DNA from 3 places in the Cellulosimicrobium sp. ES-005 genome. Region 1 is predicted to be linked to each of the others. Evidence: predicted binding sites of a transcription regulator. Region 1 holds the regulator's gene; each other region holds the start of a gene.
The links. The regulator HrcA, encoded in region 1, represses chaperone genes, less so after heat shock. The targets are predictions, from matches to a motif close to TTNGCACTCGNNNNNNNCGAGTGCNAA.
Positions count from the first base shown of each region.

Region 2: ABRQ22_RS21025 (Hsp20/alpha crystallin family protein) is a predicted target of HrcA. The motif match lies at 3,305-3,331, and genes of this name have one in related genera.
Region 3: groL (chaperonin GroEL) is a predicted target of HrcA. The motif match lies at 1,552-1,578, and genes of this name have one in related genera.

Region 1 is NZ_CP159290.1:1,489,455-1,494,964, reverse strand. Features, by position in the region: gene ABRQ22_RS06380 (PhoH family protein) at 1-511, opposite strand, end outside; gene ABRQ22_RS06375 (HIT domain-containing protein) at 633-995, opposite strand; gene ABRQ22_RS06370 (16S rRNA (uracil(1498)-N(3))-methyltransferase) at 992-1,804, opposite strand; gene dnaJ (molecular chaperone DnaJ) at 1,818-2,939, opposite strand; gene hrcA (heat-inducible transcriptional repressor HrcA) at 3,073-4,089, opposite strand; gene ABRQ22_RS06355 (MFS transporter) at 4,169-5,510, opposite strand, start outside.
Region 2 is NZ_CP159290.1:4,703,746-4,709,255, reverse strand. Features, by position in the region: gene ABRQ22_RS21040 (PP2C family serine/threonine-protein phosphatase) at 1-423, shown strand, start outside; gene ABRQ22_RS21035 (VWA domain-containing protein) at 525-1,808, shown strand; gene ABRQ22_RS21030 (FHA domain-containing protein) at 1,805-2,716, shown strand; gene ABRQ22_RS21025 (Hsp20/alpha crystallin family protein) at 2,723-3,202, opposite strand; gene ABRQ22_RS21020 (biotin transporter BioY) at 3,568-4,248, shown strand; gene ABRQ22_RS21015 (class I adenylate-forming enzyme family protein) at 4,268-5,510, shown strand, end outside.
Region 3 is NZ_CP159290.1:588,014-593,523, reverse strand. Features, by position in the region: gene groL (chaperonin GroEL) at 1-1,355, opposite strand, end outside; gene ABRQ22_RS02615 (glycoside hydrolase family 15) at 1,655-3,112, shown strand; gene ABRQ22_RS02610 (NAD(P)/FAD-dependent oxidoreductase) at 3,199-4,698, opposite strand; gene ABRQ22_RS02605 (cold-shock protein) at 4,718-4,921, opposite strand; gene ABRQ22_RS02600 (LytR C-terminal domain-containing protein) at 5,103-5,510, opposite strand, start outside.

The DNA.
Region 1 (5,510 bases):
GGTTGACCTGCTTGGACTGGAGCGCCTGCACGGCCTTGGCCATCGCGAGGTACGTCTTGCCCGTGCCCGCGGGCCCGATGCCGAACGTGATGGTGCTGGCGTCGATCGCCTCGACGTAGCGCTTCTGCCCGACCGTCTTGGGCCGGATCGTGCGACCGCGGCTCGACAGGATGTTGAGCGTCAGCACCTCGGCCGGGCGCGACGCCGTCGCGGCCGTGAGCATCGAGATGGAGCGCGAGACGACGTCCGCCGTGAGCTGCGTGCCGGCCTCCACGACCTCGACGAGCTCGTCGAGCAGGCGGGAGGCGAGCGCGACGTCCCCCGGGGGACCGGAGACCGCGATCTCGTTGCCGCGCACGTGCACGTCGACCGAGGGGAATCCCTCCTCGACGGCCCGGAGCACGGAGTCTCGGCTGCCGAGGAGCGCGACCATCGGCACGTGGGTCGGGATGACGATGCGGTGCTCGACCCGGTGCGGCTGAGGGTCGGGTTCTCGGGACAGAGAGGTCATGAGCCGGCTTGCGCCGCTGCGCTCCTTCGGTCGGACGGTGGGGCCGGGGCCGCCACGGCCCCGCAGATCGCCTCCATCGTACCGAGCGCGCCGGGGCGCCACACGTCCTTTCGCGCAGGGCTCAGGCGGGCGTCCAGCCGAGCTCCGCGCCCGCGATGACGTGCCCGTGCACGTGGAACACGCTCTGCCCGGCGCGCGGGCCGGAGTTGAAGATGAGGCGGAACTGGCCGTCGGCCTGGTCGCCCGCGACCTCGTCGGCGAGCGCGACGACGTCGGCGAGCAGGCCCGGGTCGGCCGCCGCGAGCTGGGCGATGTCGCCGTGGTGGTCGCGCGGCACGACGAGCACGTGCACCGGGGCCTGGGGGTCGATGTCCCGGAAGGCGATCGCGCGGTCGCTCGTCGCGACGACGTCGGCAGGTAGCTCGCCCGCGACGATGCGGCAGAAGAGGCAGTCCGGGTCCGTGCGTACGTCGGTGCTGGTCATGACCCCGAGGCTAGTCCAGGCCCGGCCGCCACGCCCCAGCGGCCGAGCCGCTCGGCGAGGAGGGCGACGGCGACGGGACCGGCCGTCGACGTGCGCAGCACGTGCGGGCCCAGCCGGGCCGCGACCGCGCCGGCCGCCGTGAGGTCGGCGACCTCGCGGTCGGAGATCCCGCCCTCGGGGCCGACGACGACCAGCACCTCGGGCGCCACCCCGCCGGGTCGGGTCGCGCCGTCGGGCAGCGCGACGTCGGCGAGCGGCGTCACGGCCTCCTCGTGCAGCACGATCGCCCGCCCGCCGGCCGCGACGACGTCGGTCACGCGCGCCGCGAGGCCGCGCGAGTCGACGGCCACCTCGACCTGCGGCAGGCGCGCGCGCCGCGCCTGCTTGGTCGCCGTGCGGACCGTCGCGAGCCAGCGCGCACGGGACTTCGCGGCGCGCTCGCCGCGCCACACGACCACGGAGCGCTCCGCCTGCCAGGGCACCACGACGTCGACCCCGATCTCGGTCGCCGCCTCGATCGCCATCTCGTCGCGGTCGCCCTTGGCCAGGGCCTGCACGAGCGTCACGACGACGGCGGGCGCGGGCTCGCGGTCGACCTCCTGGACGAGCAGGGTCACGCGGCCCGCGTCGGCGTGCTCGACGACGCAGCGCAGGCGCAGGCCGTCGCCGTCCACGACGTCGACCCGCTCGCCCGCCCCGCGGCGCTGGACGACGCCCGCGTGGCGGCCCTCGGCGCCGTCGAGGACGTAGCGGTCGCCGGGCGCGACGGCGTCGAGCCCGGTCTCGGCGAGGAACACCGGAGCACTCACGCGACCGCTCCCCTCAGCGCCCGGAGAGCTTGTCGCGCAGGCGCGAGAACACGCCGGGGTGCGCGGCCGACAGGCGCGGCTCGGGCCGCTCCTCGCCACGCATCGCGGCGAGCGAGCGCAGGAGCTGCTCCTGCTCCTCGGTGAGCTCGCGCGGCACCTGGACCTCGATGTGGACGTTGAGGTCGCCGCGGCCGCTGCCGTGCAGGTGCCCCACGCCGAGGTTCTTGAGCGTGACGATCTGGCCCGGCTGCGTGCCCGGGCGCAGGTCGATCTCCTGCGCGCCGTCGAGCGTCTCGAGCTCGAGGACGGTGCCGAGCGCGGCCGCGGTCATGGGCACCTGGAGCGTGCAGTGCAGGTCGTCGCCGCGGCGCACGAACGTGTCGTGGTTGCGCTCGCGGATCTCGACGTACAGGTCGCCCGCGGGGCCGCCGGCCGGACCGACCTCGCCCTGCGCGGTGAGCTTGATGCGCGTGCCCGTGTCGACGCCCGCGGGGACGTTCACCGTGATGCTGCGGCGGCTGCGCACGCGGCCCTCGCCAGAGCACTCCGCGCACGGCTCGGGGATGACGGTGCCGAAGCCCTGGCACGCGGCGCACGGGGCGCTCGTCATGACCTGGCCGAGGAAGGAGCGCGCCACGCGCTGGACCGTGCCGCGGCCGTGGCAGACGTCGCACGTGCGGGGCGAGGTGCCCGGGCGACAGCACGAGCCGCCGCACGTCCCGCACACGACCGCCGTGTCGACCTGGAGCTCGCGCTGCGCGCCGAACGTCGCCTCGGACAGGTCGATGTCGAGCCGCACGAGCGCGTCCTGGCCGCGCCGGGCGCGCGGGATCGGCCCCTGCTGCGCCTGGCCGCCGCCGAAGAACGTCTCGAAGATGTCCTGGAAGCCGAACCCGCCGCCCATGGGGCCGGCGCCGCCGCCGGGGGCGCTCGGGTCGACGCCGAGATCGTACTGCTGACGCTTCTCCGGGTTGGAGAGCACCTCGTACGCGCGCGCCACGTCCTTGAAGCGGTCGCCCGCCTCCTCGCCCGCGACGTCGGGGTGCAGCTCGCGCGCGAGCTTGCGGTACGCCTTCTTGATCTGGTCCTGGCTGGCGTCGCGCGCCACGCCCAGGATCTCGTAGTAGTCGCTCACACGTCACTCTCTGCTGGTGCGGGTCGTGAGGCCGGCAGGGGGCCGGTCGTGAAGGGTCTGGTGCGGGTCGTGAGACCGGCACGAGGTCGGTCGTCGTGGATGCCTGCCGCGCGCGGGGAGGCCGCGGCGAGGCTCACGTGCCGAGCACCCGTGACAGGTAGCGCGCGACGGCGCGCACCGCCGCGATGGTCCCGGGGTAGTCCATGCGCGTCGGCCCGATCGAGCCGACGAGGGCGACCGTGTCACCGTCGTTACCGTAACCGGTCGTCACGACGGAGGTCTCGACGAGACCCTCGAGCTGGGTCTCGTGCCCGATCCGGACGCTCACGCCGGACTCCGCGGCCATCTCGGTGAGCAGGCCGAGGAGGACCACCTGCTCCTCGAGCGCCTCGAGGACCGGGCGCAGCGCATGCTCGAACCGCATGCCCGCGCGGGCGAGGTTCGCCGTGCCGGCGAGCACGAGGCGCTCCTCGCTCTCCTCCGCGAGCGTCTGGGCGACGAGGTCGCCCACGGCGCGCACGAGCGGGGCGTCGTCGGGGTGGAAGCTCTCCGTCACGGCGGCGAGCCCCGGCGCGAGGTCGGTGAGGCGCTTGCCGGCCGCGGCGGCGTTGAGCCGCGCGCGGACCTCCACGAGCGTGCCCTCGTCGGGCACGCTCGCGACCTCGAGCGTGCGCTGCTCGACGCGCCCGGTGTCGGTGATGATCACGACGAGCAGGCGCGAGTCCCCGACCGGCACGAGCTCGAGGTGCCGCAGCCCGGACCGGCTCAGCGACGGGTACTGCACGACCGCGACCTGGCCCGTGAGCTGCGCCAGCAGCCGGCCGGCGCGCGCGATGACGTCGTCGAGGTCCACGCCCTCGGAGAGGAACGTCTCGATGGCGCGCTTCTCCGGCGCGGACAGCGGCTTGACGCCCGAGAGCCGGTCGACGAAGAGACGGTAGCCCTTGTCCGTGGGGATGCGGCCCGCGGACGTGTGCGGCTGCGCGATGTACCCGGCGTCCTCGAGGGCCGCCATGTCGTTGCGGATCGTCGCGGGCGACACGCCGAGGCCGTGCCGCTCGGTGAGCACGCGCGACCCCACGGGCTCGCGCGTGAGGACGTAGTCCTCGACGATCGCCCGCAGCACCTCGAGCCGGCGCTCCTCGCTCACGTCCACCTCCGTGTGCCGCACCGTCGCCGCCCCGGGCGGGCGCGCGGGCGTCGGCACTCTCGACCTCCGAGTGCCAATCCTACGCGTCCGCGCGGCCCGTCCCGCGGTCCTCCGCTCGCCGCGAACGCAGGTCCGCGAGCCCGACGACGAGCGCGAGCGCGACGAGCACGATCGTCACGAGCAGCGCCCTCCCCGTCGCGTGCGCCGCCGTGTCGCCTCCCGCGAGGCCCCCGTAGTACACGGAGAGCACGATCGAGATGCCGACCGCCGACCCGATGCGCTGCCCGAGCTGCAGCATGCTCCCCGCGACCCCCGCGCGGCTCACGGGAACCTCGGACAGCGTGAGGGTCTGGTTCGGCGCGATGACCGTCCCGCTGCCCGCCCCGGCGACCAGCAGGGCTCCCGCGAGCGCCGGCCCCACGGCGCCCGGCTCGTCCCCGAGGAGGCGCACGACGGCGTCGGCCACGACGACCCCGACGAGGACGAGCGTCAGCCCGCCGACGACGAGCTGCCGGCCCCAGCGCGCGACCCAGCGCCCCGAGAACCACGCGGACACCCCGGACGCGACGGCGAACGGCGTCCCCACGAGCCCCGCCTGGAGCGGCGTGTAGCCGAGCTCGTCCTGGAGGTAGAGCGTGACCACGAGGAAGATGCCCGTGAAGCCGGCGAAGTAGGCGAGGCCGAGCAGCGCGCCGTTGCGGAACGACCCGAGCCCGACGACCTGCGGGTCGAGCACCGCCTCGCCGGTGCGCCGCTGGTACCGCCGCTCCCAGACGACGGCCGCGGTCCCCGCCGCGGCGGCCACGACCAGCCACCACCAGCGCGAGGCGTCGTCGCCGCGACCGGTCGTCGTGACGAACGGCATCATGACGCCGAGCGTCGCCGCACCGAGCAGCGCCAGCCCGACGAGGTCGAGGCGGCGCGGGCCCCGCGCGGAGCGCGCGGCGTCGGGCGGTGGCGCGGGCACGAGGCGCCACGCGAAGGGCAATAGGACCGCGACGACGGGGAGGTTGACGAGGAAGACCCACCGCCACCCGTCCGCGGAGCCGGCCGCCGCGATGATGAGGCCGCCGAGCAGCGGGCCCAGCGCCGTCGAGACCCCGATCGTCGCGCCGAACATGCCGAACGCGCGGCCACGCTCGAACCCGGAGACCTGCTGCTGGATGAGCCCGACGACCTGCGGGTTGAGGACGCCCGCGCTCACGCCCTGCAGCAGGCGCGCGACGGCGAGCCACCCGTCCGTCGGCGCGAGCCCGCACGCGAGGCTCATGAGCGCGAACCCGACCAGCCCGGCGATGAACAGGGCACGCCGGGCGCCGGCGTCGCCGAGCCGGCCGGCGGGCACGAGCGCGAGCCCGAACGCGAGCGTGTAGCCCGCGACGACGAGCTGGAGCTGCGTCGGCCCCGCGTCGAGCGACGAC
Region 2 (5,510 bases), 1.6 Mb from region 1:
GCGCACCAGCTCAGCGTCGACGACTCCTGGGCGCAGGAGATGATGGCGCAGGGCATCCCCCGCGTCCAGGCGGAGAGCTCCCCGCAGGCCCACGCCATCACGCGCTGGCTCGGCCCCGACGCCCCGGACCCCGTCGCCCGGACGGCTGCCACCTTCCCCGACCGCGACGGCTGGGTGCTGGTGTGCTCGGACGGCCTGTGGAACTACTGCTCCCCCGCCGGCGACCTCGCGGCGCTGCTCCACGCCACCCAGGAACGGGTCGGTCACGACCCGCAGACGGTGGCGGGCGCGCTCGTGGACTGGGCGAACGCCCAGGGCGGCCGGGACAACATCACGGCGACGCTCGCGCGGTTCGACCGGTCGTCGGACGCGGCCTCCCCCGAGCTCGACCCCGACCTCGAGACGACCGTCCCCACGACCTGACGGGCCGCGCGCCGCCGTCCGGCCCGACCCCCGCACGACCCGCCACCACCCACCCCGACCCGATAGCCTGCACGAACACCCGCACCACCGAAGGAGCCCCCATGGCCGAGTTCGCCGCCGAGGTCTACCAGAACGAGTTCCTGTCCGAGGGCGCCACGGACGTCCACGCGATCGTCACCGTGACGTGCACGGGGGCCGGGAGCGCGGGGAGCGTCGGCGGCGCGGGCGGGGTCGCCGAGATCATCATGGTCGACACGTCCGGATCGATGTCGGGCCGGAACATGGAGGCCGCGAAGCACGCCGCCCAGGTGGCCGTGGACCAGATCCTCGACGGCACGTGGTTCGCGATCGTCGGCGGCAGCCATGTCGCCAACCGCGTCTTCCCGTACCCGAACGCGCGCATGGCGATGGTCCAGATGGAGCCGGGCGCGCGCGCCGAGGCGAAGCGCGCGGTCTCGATGCTCACGCCCGGCGGCGGCACGGCGATGAGCACGTGGCTGCGCCTCGCGGACCAGCTCTTCGCGACGGTGCCGCAGGCAACCCAGCGGCACGCGATCCTCCTCACGGACGGCAAGAACGAGTCGGAGCCGCGCGCGAACCTCTCCGCCGCGGTCCGCGACGTCACGGGCCACTTCCAGTGCGACGCGCGCGGCGTCGGCTCGCGCTGGCAGGTCGACGAGCTGCGCGAGATCTCGACGGCGCTGCTCGGCTCGGTCGGCCTCATCGCGGACCCGAACGAGATCGCGGCCGACTTCGAGAGCCTCATGCAGGCGTCCATGGCGCGTGGCGTGGCCTCCGCGGACCTGCGCGTGTGGGCCCCGCAGGGCTCGCAGGTCCTGTTCGTGCGGCAGGTCGCGCCGACCGTCGAGGACCTCACGCACCGCCGCGCCGAGGTGAACCCCCTCACCGGGGCCTACCCGACCGGCTCGTGGGGCGACGAGTCGCGCGACTACCACGTCGCGGTCCGCGTCGCGTCGAAGCCGGTCGGCTCCGAGCAGCTCGCGGCGCGCGTCCAGCTCGCGGTGAACGGCGAGGTCGTCTCCTCCGGTCTGGTCAAGGCCAAGTGGTCCGACGACGAGTCGCTCACCACGCGCATCAATCCCGAGGTCGCGCACTACACGGGCCAGACCGAGCTCGCCGCGGCGATCCAGGAGGGCCTCGCGGCCAAGGCCTCGGGCGACGAGGCGACGGCGACCGTCAAGCTCGGGCGCGCCGTGCAGCTCGCGCAGCAGACAGGCAACGAGGAGGCGACGTCGCGCCTGCGCAAGGTCGTCGACATCGACAACGAGGAGCAGGGCACCGTGCGGCTCAAGCGGAACACCTCGACCCTCGACGAGATGGCCCTCGACACCGCCTCGACGAAGACGACGCGAGTCCGCCGGTGAGCGCCGTCGTCTGCCCCAACGGGCACCCGTCGGAGTCGACCGACTACTGCGACGTGTGCGGCGAGCCGATCGGCGCGGCGTCGGCCCCGTCCACGCCCGTGGCGAGCGGGGCGACGCCCGCGGGCGCCGCCCCGGCGGCCGCCCCCGCGACGACCTGCCCGAACTGCGGGTCGCCGGCGCCCGGCGGCGCGCTGTTCTGCGAGAACTGCGGCTACGACTTCACGACGGGCGCGCTGCCCGACCCGGTCGAGCCGCCGTCGGCGCTCTCGCTCGACCCGCCGTCGCGTCCGACGCCCGCGCCCGCGACCTCCGCACCCCCGCCGGCGGGCACGCCCTCGGGGTCCACCCCGCCCCCGCTGCCGACCTCCGCGGCAGGATCCGCGGCGGCCCCCCCGTCGTCGTCGACCCCGCCCCCGCTGCCCGCCCCGAGCACCGCCGTCGCCCCCGAGGCGAGCGAGGCGGGGGCGTCGGGCAGCCATCTCCCGACGCCCCCGGTCCCGGGGCCGGACCAGTGGGTCGTGGAGATCTGGATCGACCCCGACTGGTACCAGGCGCAGCAGCCCGAGGACCCGATGCCCTCCGCGGGACTGCCGGGCCTCGTCGTGCTGCGCGAGCGCAGCGTGCTCGTCGGCCGCCCGTCGGTGTCGCGCGGCATCCACCCGCAGGTCGACTGCGGCGCGGACACGGGCGTCTCCCGCCGGCACTGCCAGCTCAGCACGGACGGCCAGCGATGGTGGGTCGAGGACCTGCAGTCGTCGAACGGGACCTACGTGAGCCCGGCGGGCGAACCGCTGCCGACCGACCCGATCCCCGCCGGACAGCGACGCGAGCTGTCCGACGGGGACCGGGTCTACCTCGGCGCGTGGACGCGGCTCGTCGTCCGCAAGGCGCTCCCGGGCGAGGTCTGAGCCGGCTCAGCCCTCGGTCGTCCGAGGCTCGGCCTCGGCCGTGATCTGGGTCGCCGCACCGCTGCTGCCCGCGCGGTGCGCGACCTCGATCCGGCGCGGCCGGGCCTCCTCGGCCACGGGGATCGTCAGCGACAGCACCCCGTCCTCGTACGACGCCGAGATCTGGTCGAGCGCCAGACCGCGCCCCACCGTCAGCTGGCGCGCGTAGGTTCCCGAGGGCCGCTCGCGCGCGAGCCACTGGACGTCGGGATCGGTCCGCGGGCTGCGCTCGGCGCGGATCGTCAGCGTGCGGTCCTCGACGGACACGTCGATCGTCCCCGGGTCGACACCGGGAAGGTCCATCGTCAGGACGTAGTGGTCGCCCGCCCGGAACAGGTCGAGCGGCATGCCGCCCGACGCCGACGCCGCGGTCGCGCGCGCGCCGGACGCGAGCTGGCCGACCAGGCGGTCCATCGCGTCGAAGGTGGTCGTGAACGGGTCGATCATCGCAGCCACACCTCTCACCTCCTCGTCGGTCGGTCCCGGACCGTCCGGGACCGGTCGGTGGTCCCGCGAGGTAGGCACCTCGCGGGCGGCTACGTCTCTGTTCTAGCACTCTCCCCCGGAGAGTGCCAAGAGCCGGCGCGCGCCTTCCGGGGGCGGGGCGGAGGGGCGGTTGTCGACTTCCTCCGAGACCGGATCCCGCGACGACAGCATGGTTGGTGGAACCCTCCAACCCGTTGTGCGATCCGTGCACGCGGCGACACCGTCGTCGTCCGCGTCCCCGTCGTCGCGCACCGCGCAGGGCCGGGAGAGTGGACCTGGCCACGACGGGTCGGGCACCGACCCGTCACGACGACCCAGGGAGCACCATGACCGACGCACCGACCACGGCGACCCCCGGGACGCCCGCGCCCGCCACGCAGACCACCGGTCCGGGAGCGGGGCGCCGCGGGCCGCTCGCGCTCGACGCGGGCGACGCCGCGCGCGTCGCGACCTTCGCGGCGCTGATCGCCGCGCTCGGGATGCCGGGGTCGATCGCGCTGTTCGGGAACGCGGTCCCGATCACGCTCCAGACGCTCGGCGTCATGCTCGCCGGCACGATCCTCGGCGCGTGGCGCGGCACGCTCGCGGTCGCGACGTTCCTCGCGCTCGCGGCGGCCGGCCTCCCGGTGCTCGCGGGCGGGCGCGGCGGCCTCGGGGCGTTCGTCGGCCCGTCCGCGGGCTACCTGCTCGGGTTCCTCGCGGGGGCGGCGGTCGTGGGCTGGCTCGTCGACCGGCTGCGCCGGGTGGCGTTCGGCGGTGTGCTCGTCGCGTGCCTCGTCGGCGGGGTCGCGGTCGTCTACGCGTGCGGCGTGCCGGTCCAGTCGGCCGTCACGGGGGTACCGCTCGCGACGACGGCGCAGCTCTCCCTCGTGTTCCTCCCGGGCGACGTCCTCAAGGCGCTGGCGGCCGCGGCGATCACCGTCGGCGTCGTGCGCGCCTACCCGGCCGCGCGCCGGTCGGGCCGTTCTGCGGGCCGTCCCATGGCCGTCGGCCGCACCGCCTCCTGACACCTGCGAGAGTGTCCGCGTGCCCGTCGCCCACCAGGTCCTGACGCACGCCGCCGACCCGGCGGTGCGCGACCGTCCCGCCCTGCGCACCCCCGAGCGGTCGCGCACCTACGCCGCGCTCGCCGCGGACGTGCGCGCGGGCGCGACGCACCTCGACGCGACGGGCACGCGCCCCGGCGACGTCGTCGCCGTGTCCCTGCCCGACCCGCTGGACCTGCTCACGGCGGTCCTCGCCGCCGACCACGCCGGCGCGACGCCGCTCGTGTGCGACCCGGCGTGGCCGCGCGCGCACCGCGCGGAGGTCCTGCGCACCCTCGCCCCGCGCACGTTCGTCGAGGTGCCCCTGCCGCGCGGGACCGGCACCCTCCCCGACCTCGTGCCGGGGCTCGCCCCGCAGGGGGGTGCGGGCCCCGGCACGGGCCACGAGCCCGGTCCGGACGACCTCGCGTGGGCAGGGTTCTCCTCGGGCAGCACGGGCCGGCCGCGCGCGGTCGTGCGCACGCGCGCGTCGTGGGCGGGGTCGTTCGACGACGTCACGCGGCTCCTCGGGCTGCGCCCCGCCGACACCGTGCTCGTCCCCGGCCCGCTCGCGTCGTCGCTCTACTGCTTCGCCGCCGTGCACACGCTCGCCGTCGGCGCGTGCGCCTTCCTCACGCGCACCCCGGCCGCCACGACCTCCGCGCTCGCGAGCAGCGACGTCGTGCACCTCGTCCCGCAGGTCCTCGACGACGTGCTCGACGCCGTGGCCGCGGGGGCGCCGTCCCGGCTGCGGCACGCGGTCGTCGGCGGGGCGTCCCTCGCCGCCGGGGCGCGGTCGCGCGCGGCGGCGCTCGGCATCGACGTGCTCGCCTACTACGGCGCGGTCGAGCTCTCGTTCGTCGCATACGACCCCGACGGGTCGGGGCTGCGTCCGTTCCCGGGGGTCGACCTCGAGGTCCGGCCGCTGCCGCAGGCGAGCGTCGGCGAGGTCTGGGTCCGTTCGCCCTGGGTGTCTAGCGGCTACCTCGCGCGCGCCACCGGACCGCTGCGGCGCGACGGCGCGTGGAGCACCGTGGGCGACCTCGCCGACCCCCTGCCCGACCCGTCGACGTCGCCGTCCGCGCCCGGCGCCCCGCTCGGCACGCTCGTGCTGCGCGGCCGCGGCGACGGGGCGATCCTCACCGGCGGGTCGACCGTCGTGCCCGAGGACGTCGAGGTCGTGCTGCGCGCGGTGCCGGGGGTCCGGGACGTCGTCGTGCTCGGCACGGCGCACCGGCGCCTCG
Region 3 (5,510 bases), 900 kb from region 1:
ATCTGCTTGAGCGGGGCGTCGATCGCGGCGCGCACGATCTGCGCACCGGTCGCCTCGTCGCCCTCGAGCTCGAGCTTCTCGAACGCCACGGCACCGGCCTGGATGAGCGCGACACCACCACCGGCGACGATGCCCTCCTCGACGGCCGCCTTCGCGTTGCGCACGGCGTCCTCGATGCGGTGCTTGCGCTCCTTGAGCTCGACCTCCGTCGCGGCACCCGCCTTGATGACGGCCACGCCGCCGGCGAGCTTCGCGAGGCGCTCCTGGAGCTTCTCGCGGTCGTAGTCGGAGTCCGACTTCTCGATCTCGCCACGGATCTGGTTGACGCGACCCTGGATCAGGTCGGCGTCGCCCGCACCCTCGACGATCGTGGTCTCGTCCTTGGTGACGACGACCTTGCGCGCCTGGCCGAGCAGGTCCAGCGTCGCGTTCTCGAGCTTGAGGCCCACCGTCTCGGTGATGACCTGGCCGCCGGTGAGGATCGCGATGTCCTGGAGCATGGCCTTGCGGCGGTCGCCGAAGCCCGGGGCCTTGACGGCGACGGACTTGAACGTGCCACGGATCTTGTTGAGCACCAGCGTCGCGAGCGCCTCGCCCTCGACGTCCTCGGCGATGATGAGGAGCGAGCGGCCGGCCTTCATGACCTGGTCGAGGACCGGGAGCAGGTCCTTCACGTTCGAGATCTTGGACTCGACGATGAGGACGTACGGGTCCTCGAGCACGGCCTCCTGGCGCTCGGGGTCCGTCTCGAAGTAGCGCGCGAGGAAGCCCTTGTCGAAGCGCATGCCCTCGGTGAGCTCGAGCTCGAGGCCGAACGTGTTCGACTCCTCGACCGTGATGACGCCCTCCTTGCCCACCTTGTCGAGGGCCTCGGCGATGAGCTCGCCGATCGCGGGGTCGCCGGCGGAGATGGCGGCCGTGGCGGCGATCTCCTCCTTGGTCTCGATGTCCTTCGCGGCGTTGAGCAGCTGCTCCGTCACCGCGTCGACGGCCTTCTCGATGCCGCGCTTGACGGCGATCGGGTTGGCGCCGGCCGCGACGACGCGCAGGCCCTCGCGCACGAGCGCCTGGGCGAGCACGGTCGCGGTGGTGGTGCCGTCACCCGCGACGTCGTCGGTCTTCTTGGCGACCTCCTTGACGAGCTCCGCACCGATCTTCTCGTACGGGTCCTCGAGCTCGATCTCCTTGGCGATGGAGACGCCGTCGTTCGTGATGGTCGGCGCGCCCCACTTCTTGTCGAGCACGACGTTGCGGCCCTTGGGGCCGAGGGTGACCTTGACGGTGTCGGCGAGGGCGTTGAGCCCGCGCTCCATGCTCCGACGAGCCTCCTCGTCGAAGGCGATGATCTTGGCCATGGGGAATGATCCTCCGCTGGTGGCGTATGGCGGTCGGCCGGCGCCCGCGACGGACGGCCCGCGACGGGCGGCGTTCATGTCACGCCGCCGGGGCGGGCCTCACCTGTCGACCTGGTGGGTTGCGCCGCAGCCGCGTGAGCGGCTGCCTGCGCTGGTCACTTCTGTCACTCTCATGACGAGAGTGCTAACGCCATTATTGGCACTCGCACCGTGCGAGTGCAAGACAGCCCGTCCGCGCCCGCCCCCGTATCGCGACGGGCGAAACCCACCGTGCCGCGCCGCCCCTTAGGATGCGCGGTGTGATCCGCGCAACACCGTCGTGGCGCCTCGCAGCAGCCCTGGCCGGCTTCGTGCTGGTCCCTGCCCTCGGCCTCACCGCCGCGACCGCCGTCGCGGCTCCGACGGGCGAGCACATCGACCTGTACCAGGACGGCGTCGCCGTCGCGGCCACCCCCGACGGCGGCACCGCGCTCCTGCGCCTCGCCCCCGGGGCCGCGGTGACGTACCTCCCCGGCAGCCGTGTGCTCGATCCCGCGGCGCTCGACCCTGTCGCGCTCGCCGACGGCATCGACCCCGCGGACGGCGAGGCGGACCGGCTCGCGCAGGTCGCCGGACCGCGGCTCGACGCGTCGGCGCTCCTGGACCCCGACCGGGCGCAGGACGCCGCCGCCGCGTCACGCGCCTGGCTCGCGTCCGGCGTCGTCCCCGGCGGGGACGGGCCGTTCGCCGCGCTCGGCGAGGCCGCGCTCCTGGACCTGCGCGCCCTCACCCTCGACGACGGCGCCGCGCTCGCCGCCGCCTCGCCCAAGTGGCGCTACGTGTGGCCGCGCGACGCGTCGTTCACGGCGGCGGCGTTCGCGCGCACCGGGCACGTCGACGACGCGCGGCGCGTCCTCGGCTTCCTCGCCCGCGTCCAGGAGGACGACGGGTCGTTCCACGCGCGCTACCTGCCCGACGGCTCGGGCGTGCCCGACGACCGCGGCCTCCAGTCCGACGGCGTCGGCTGGGTCCTGTGGGCGGCCGACGTCGTGCTCGAGGAGACGCCCGCCGCCGAGCGGCGCGAGGTCGCCGCGGAGCTGCGGCCCCTCGTCGACGCCGCGACCGACCACGCGCTCTCGCTCGTCGACGGCGAGGACCCGCTGCCCCCGCCGTCGAGCGACTACTGGGAGGTCGAGCCGACGGCGCTCACCCTCGGCACCGCCGGCCCCCTGCTCGCCGGGCTCGAGGCCGCGGCCGACGTCTACGCCGCGGCGGGCGAGACGGGCCGGGCGACCGACGCGACGCTGGCCGCCGCGCGCCTGCGCATGGCCGTCGAGCGGTCGTTCGGGTCGCAGGGCTACCCGCGCCACGTGACGGGCGGCGCGCGGGACGCGTCGACCGCGTTCGTGCTGCCGCCGTTCCAGCCCGAGCCGCTCGCGGGCGCGGACGTCGCGTGGCGCGCGTCGGTCACCGAGATGCTGCGACCCGCGGGCGGCCTCGCGCCCGGGGCGGGCTGGCGCGAGGACGGCATCTCCTGGACGCCGCAGACGACGCTCTACGCGCTCGCCGCCGCGTCGTCGTCGGACCCGGAGGACCGGGCCGACGCCCGGGAGTGGCTCCGCTGGGTGGACGACCACCGCACCGCGTCCGGCGCGATCCCGGAGAAGGTCCTGGCGGACGGCTCCCCGGCCGCCGTCGCGCCGCTCTCCTGGAGCTCCGCGCTCGTCGTGCTCGCGCTCGTGGAGCTCGACACGACCACCGCCGACCCGGCGAGGTAGAGCCGAGGCCACCTGAGGTAGAGGCGTGGTCACCTGAGGTAGAGGCGTGGTCACCTGAGGGAGCGACGTGGCGTCGACCGCGAGCGCTACCTGGCGCCCACGTCCGCCGTCGGAGCCAGATCGGGCTCCGCGCGGACGTCGAACTCCCGGCGCAGCACGCGCCGCGCGGCGTACCAGCCGCCGAGCCCGTGCACGCCCGGCCCGGGGGGCGTCGACGCCGAGCACAGGTAGACGCCCTCCAGCCCGACGGCGTACGGGTCGAGCCGGGGGGTGGGGCGCGCGACCATCTGCCACATGCTCACCGCGCCACCCGCGATGTCGCCACCCACGTAGCTCTCGTCGTGCGCGGCCATCTCCGCCGCCGGCACGCACCGCGACGTGACGACGAGGTCCCGGACCCCCGGGGCGAACCGTTCGAGCTGACCGAGGACGTCCTCCGTCACGTCACGCGTCGATCCGGCGGGCACGTGCGCGTACGTCCACAACGGCCGCGCCCCGTCGACCTCGCGCGCGGGGTCGACGACGGTCGGGTCGCTCACGAGCACGACCGGCCGGGCCGCGTGCCGACCGGCCGCGACGTCCGCCTCGGCACGCGCCATCTCGGCAGGCGTCCCGCCGACGTGCACGGTCCCGGCACGCCCCACCTCGGGATCGGCCCACGGGACCGGACCGGAGAGCACGAGGTCGACCTTCGCGGCCGCGTCGCCGTGCCGGAACCGCCGCAGGGCCCACTCCGCCCGGGGAGACAGACGGTCGCCGAACACCTCCGCGACGACGCCGGGCGTGGTGTCGAACACGTACGCCCGGGCCCGCGGCAGGTCCTGGATCGCACCGACGCGGTGGCCGGTCACGACCTCGCCGCCGTGCGCGCGCAGGTCGTCCAGGAGTGCCGCGACGATCGCGCCCGACCCGCCCCGCGGCAGCGGCCAGCCGCCCGGCGCGTGGCCGAGCGAGGCGAGCAGCAGCGCCGTGCCCGCGGCGGCCAGGGAGGGCAGCCGCGAGATGGCGTGCGCCGCGACCCCCGTGAGCAGCGCTCCCGCTTCCTCGGTGCGGAAGCGGCGCCCCCAGGCCGCGCTCCCCTGCTCGAGGACGGCGGCGCCGAACCGCGCGGCGACCGCGGCCCCGCCCGGCGTCAGCGCCCGCCCGGGGACGGAGCGCTTGTCGCCCAGGGCGAGCGCGACGACGTCGCGCCAGCCCTCCGCCAGCGGGCCGAGCAGCGCGCGCCAGGCGGCGCCGTCGACGCCGAGACGATCCACCGTGCGGTCGAGGTCGTGGTAGGCGATGCCCGCGCGGCCACCGTCGAGCGGCTGCGCGTACGACACCTCCGGCACGAGCAGCTCCACGCCGCGCGCGCCCAGGTCGAACGCCTCGAAGAACGGCGACGCCCACGCCATCGGGTGCACGGCCGAGCACACGTCGTGCACGACTCCGCCCGCGAGGCCGAGGTCGAGCGTGCGCGCGCCGCCACCGATCGTCGGCTGCGCCTCGAGGACGCGCACGGCGAGACCGGCGCGTGCGAGGGTCACGGCGGCGGCCAGCCCGTTGGGGCCCGAACCGACGACGACGGCGTCGAGGTTCTCCGTCACGCGACCCTCGTGAGCGGCGTCAGAGCGGCCGCACCTGCTCGGCCTGCGGGCCCTTGGTGCCCTGGCCGAGCTCGAACTCGACCTCCTGGCCCTCGTCGAGCGTGCGGTAGCCGTCGGTCTGGATCGCGCTGAAGTGCACGAAGAGGTCCTGTCCGCCGGCCGCAGGCGTGATGAACCCGTAGCCCTTCTCGGCGTTGAACCACTTCACGGTGCCCTGAGCCATTGACGTTCTCCTCGTGCATCGTCGCCCGCGAGGCGACCCCCGCCTCGTGGTAGCCCGAGCCTAGCCCGACCGTGGCGCGCGCGGTAGGTCGAACGCGTGGCCGCGACAGGCAGACGGCGAGGTGAACGAGCAGGTCACACCGGTGCCACCACGACAGCAGGGAGAGCAGACCGCGCCGTCGTCAGCCGACGGGCGTGAGCTCCGACTTGACGATGACCACCACGTCACCGGCCCGGAGAGTCTGCTGGCTCACCTGCTCGGCCGGGATCCCGAGGATCGCCGCCACGGCGGCGGCGCTGTCGCTGCGGTCCTCGCCGTACCAGACCGTGGTTGCTGCGATCTCGTCCGGGTCGCCCTCGTAGTCCGCAGCCTCGACGTTCGTGAACCCCTGGCTCGTGAGCGCGTCGCGGCCCTTCCCTGCCTCACCGCCGATGCCGCTGGCGTTGAGCACCCGGACGCTGGCCGACGGGTCGGCGGCCGCCATGAGCGTCGCGAGGTCGGGAGCCGCGGGAGTCTCGTCGGCGGGGGGCTCCTCCGCCGCGGGGGGCTCCTCCGTCGCGGGAGGCTCCTCGGTCTCGTCGGCGGGGGG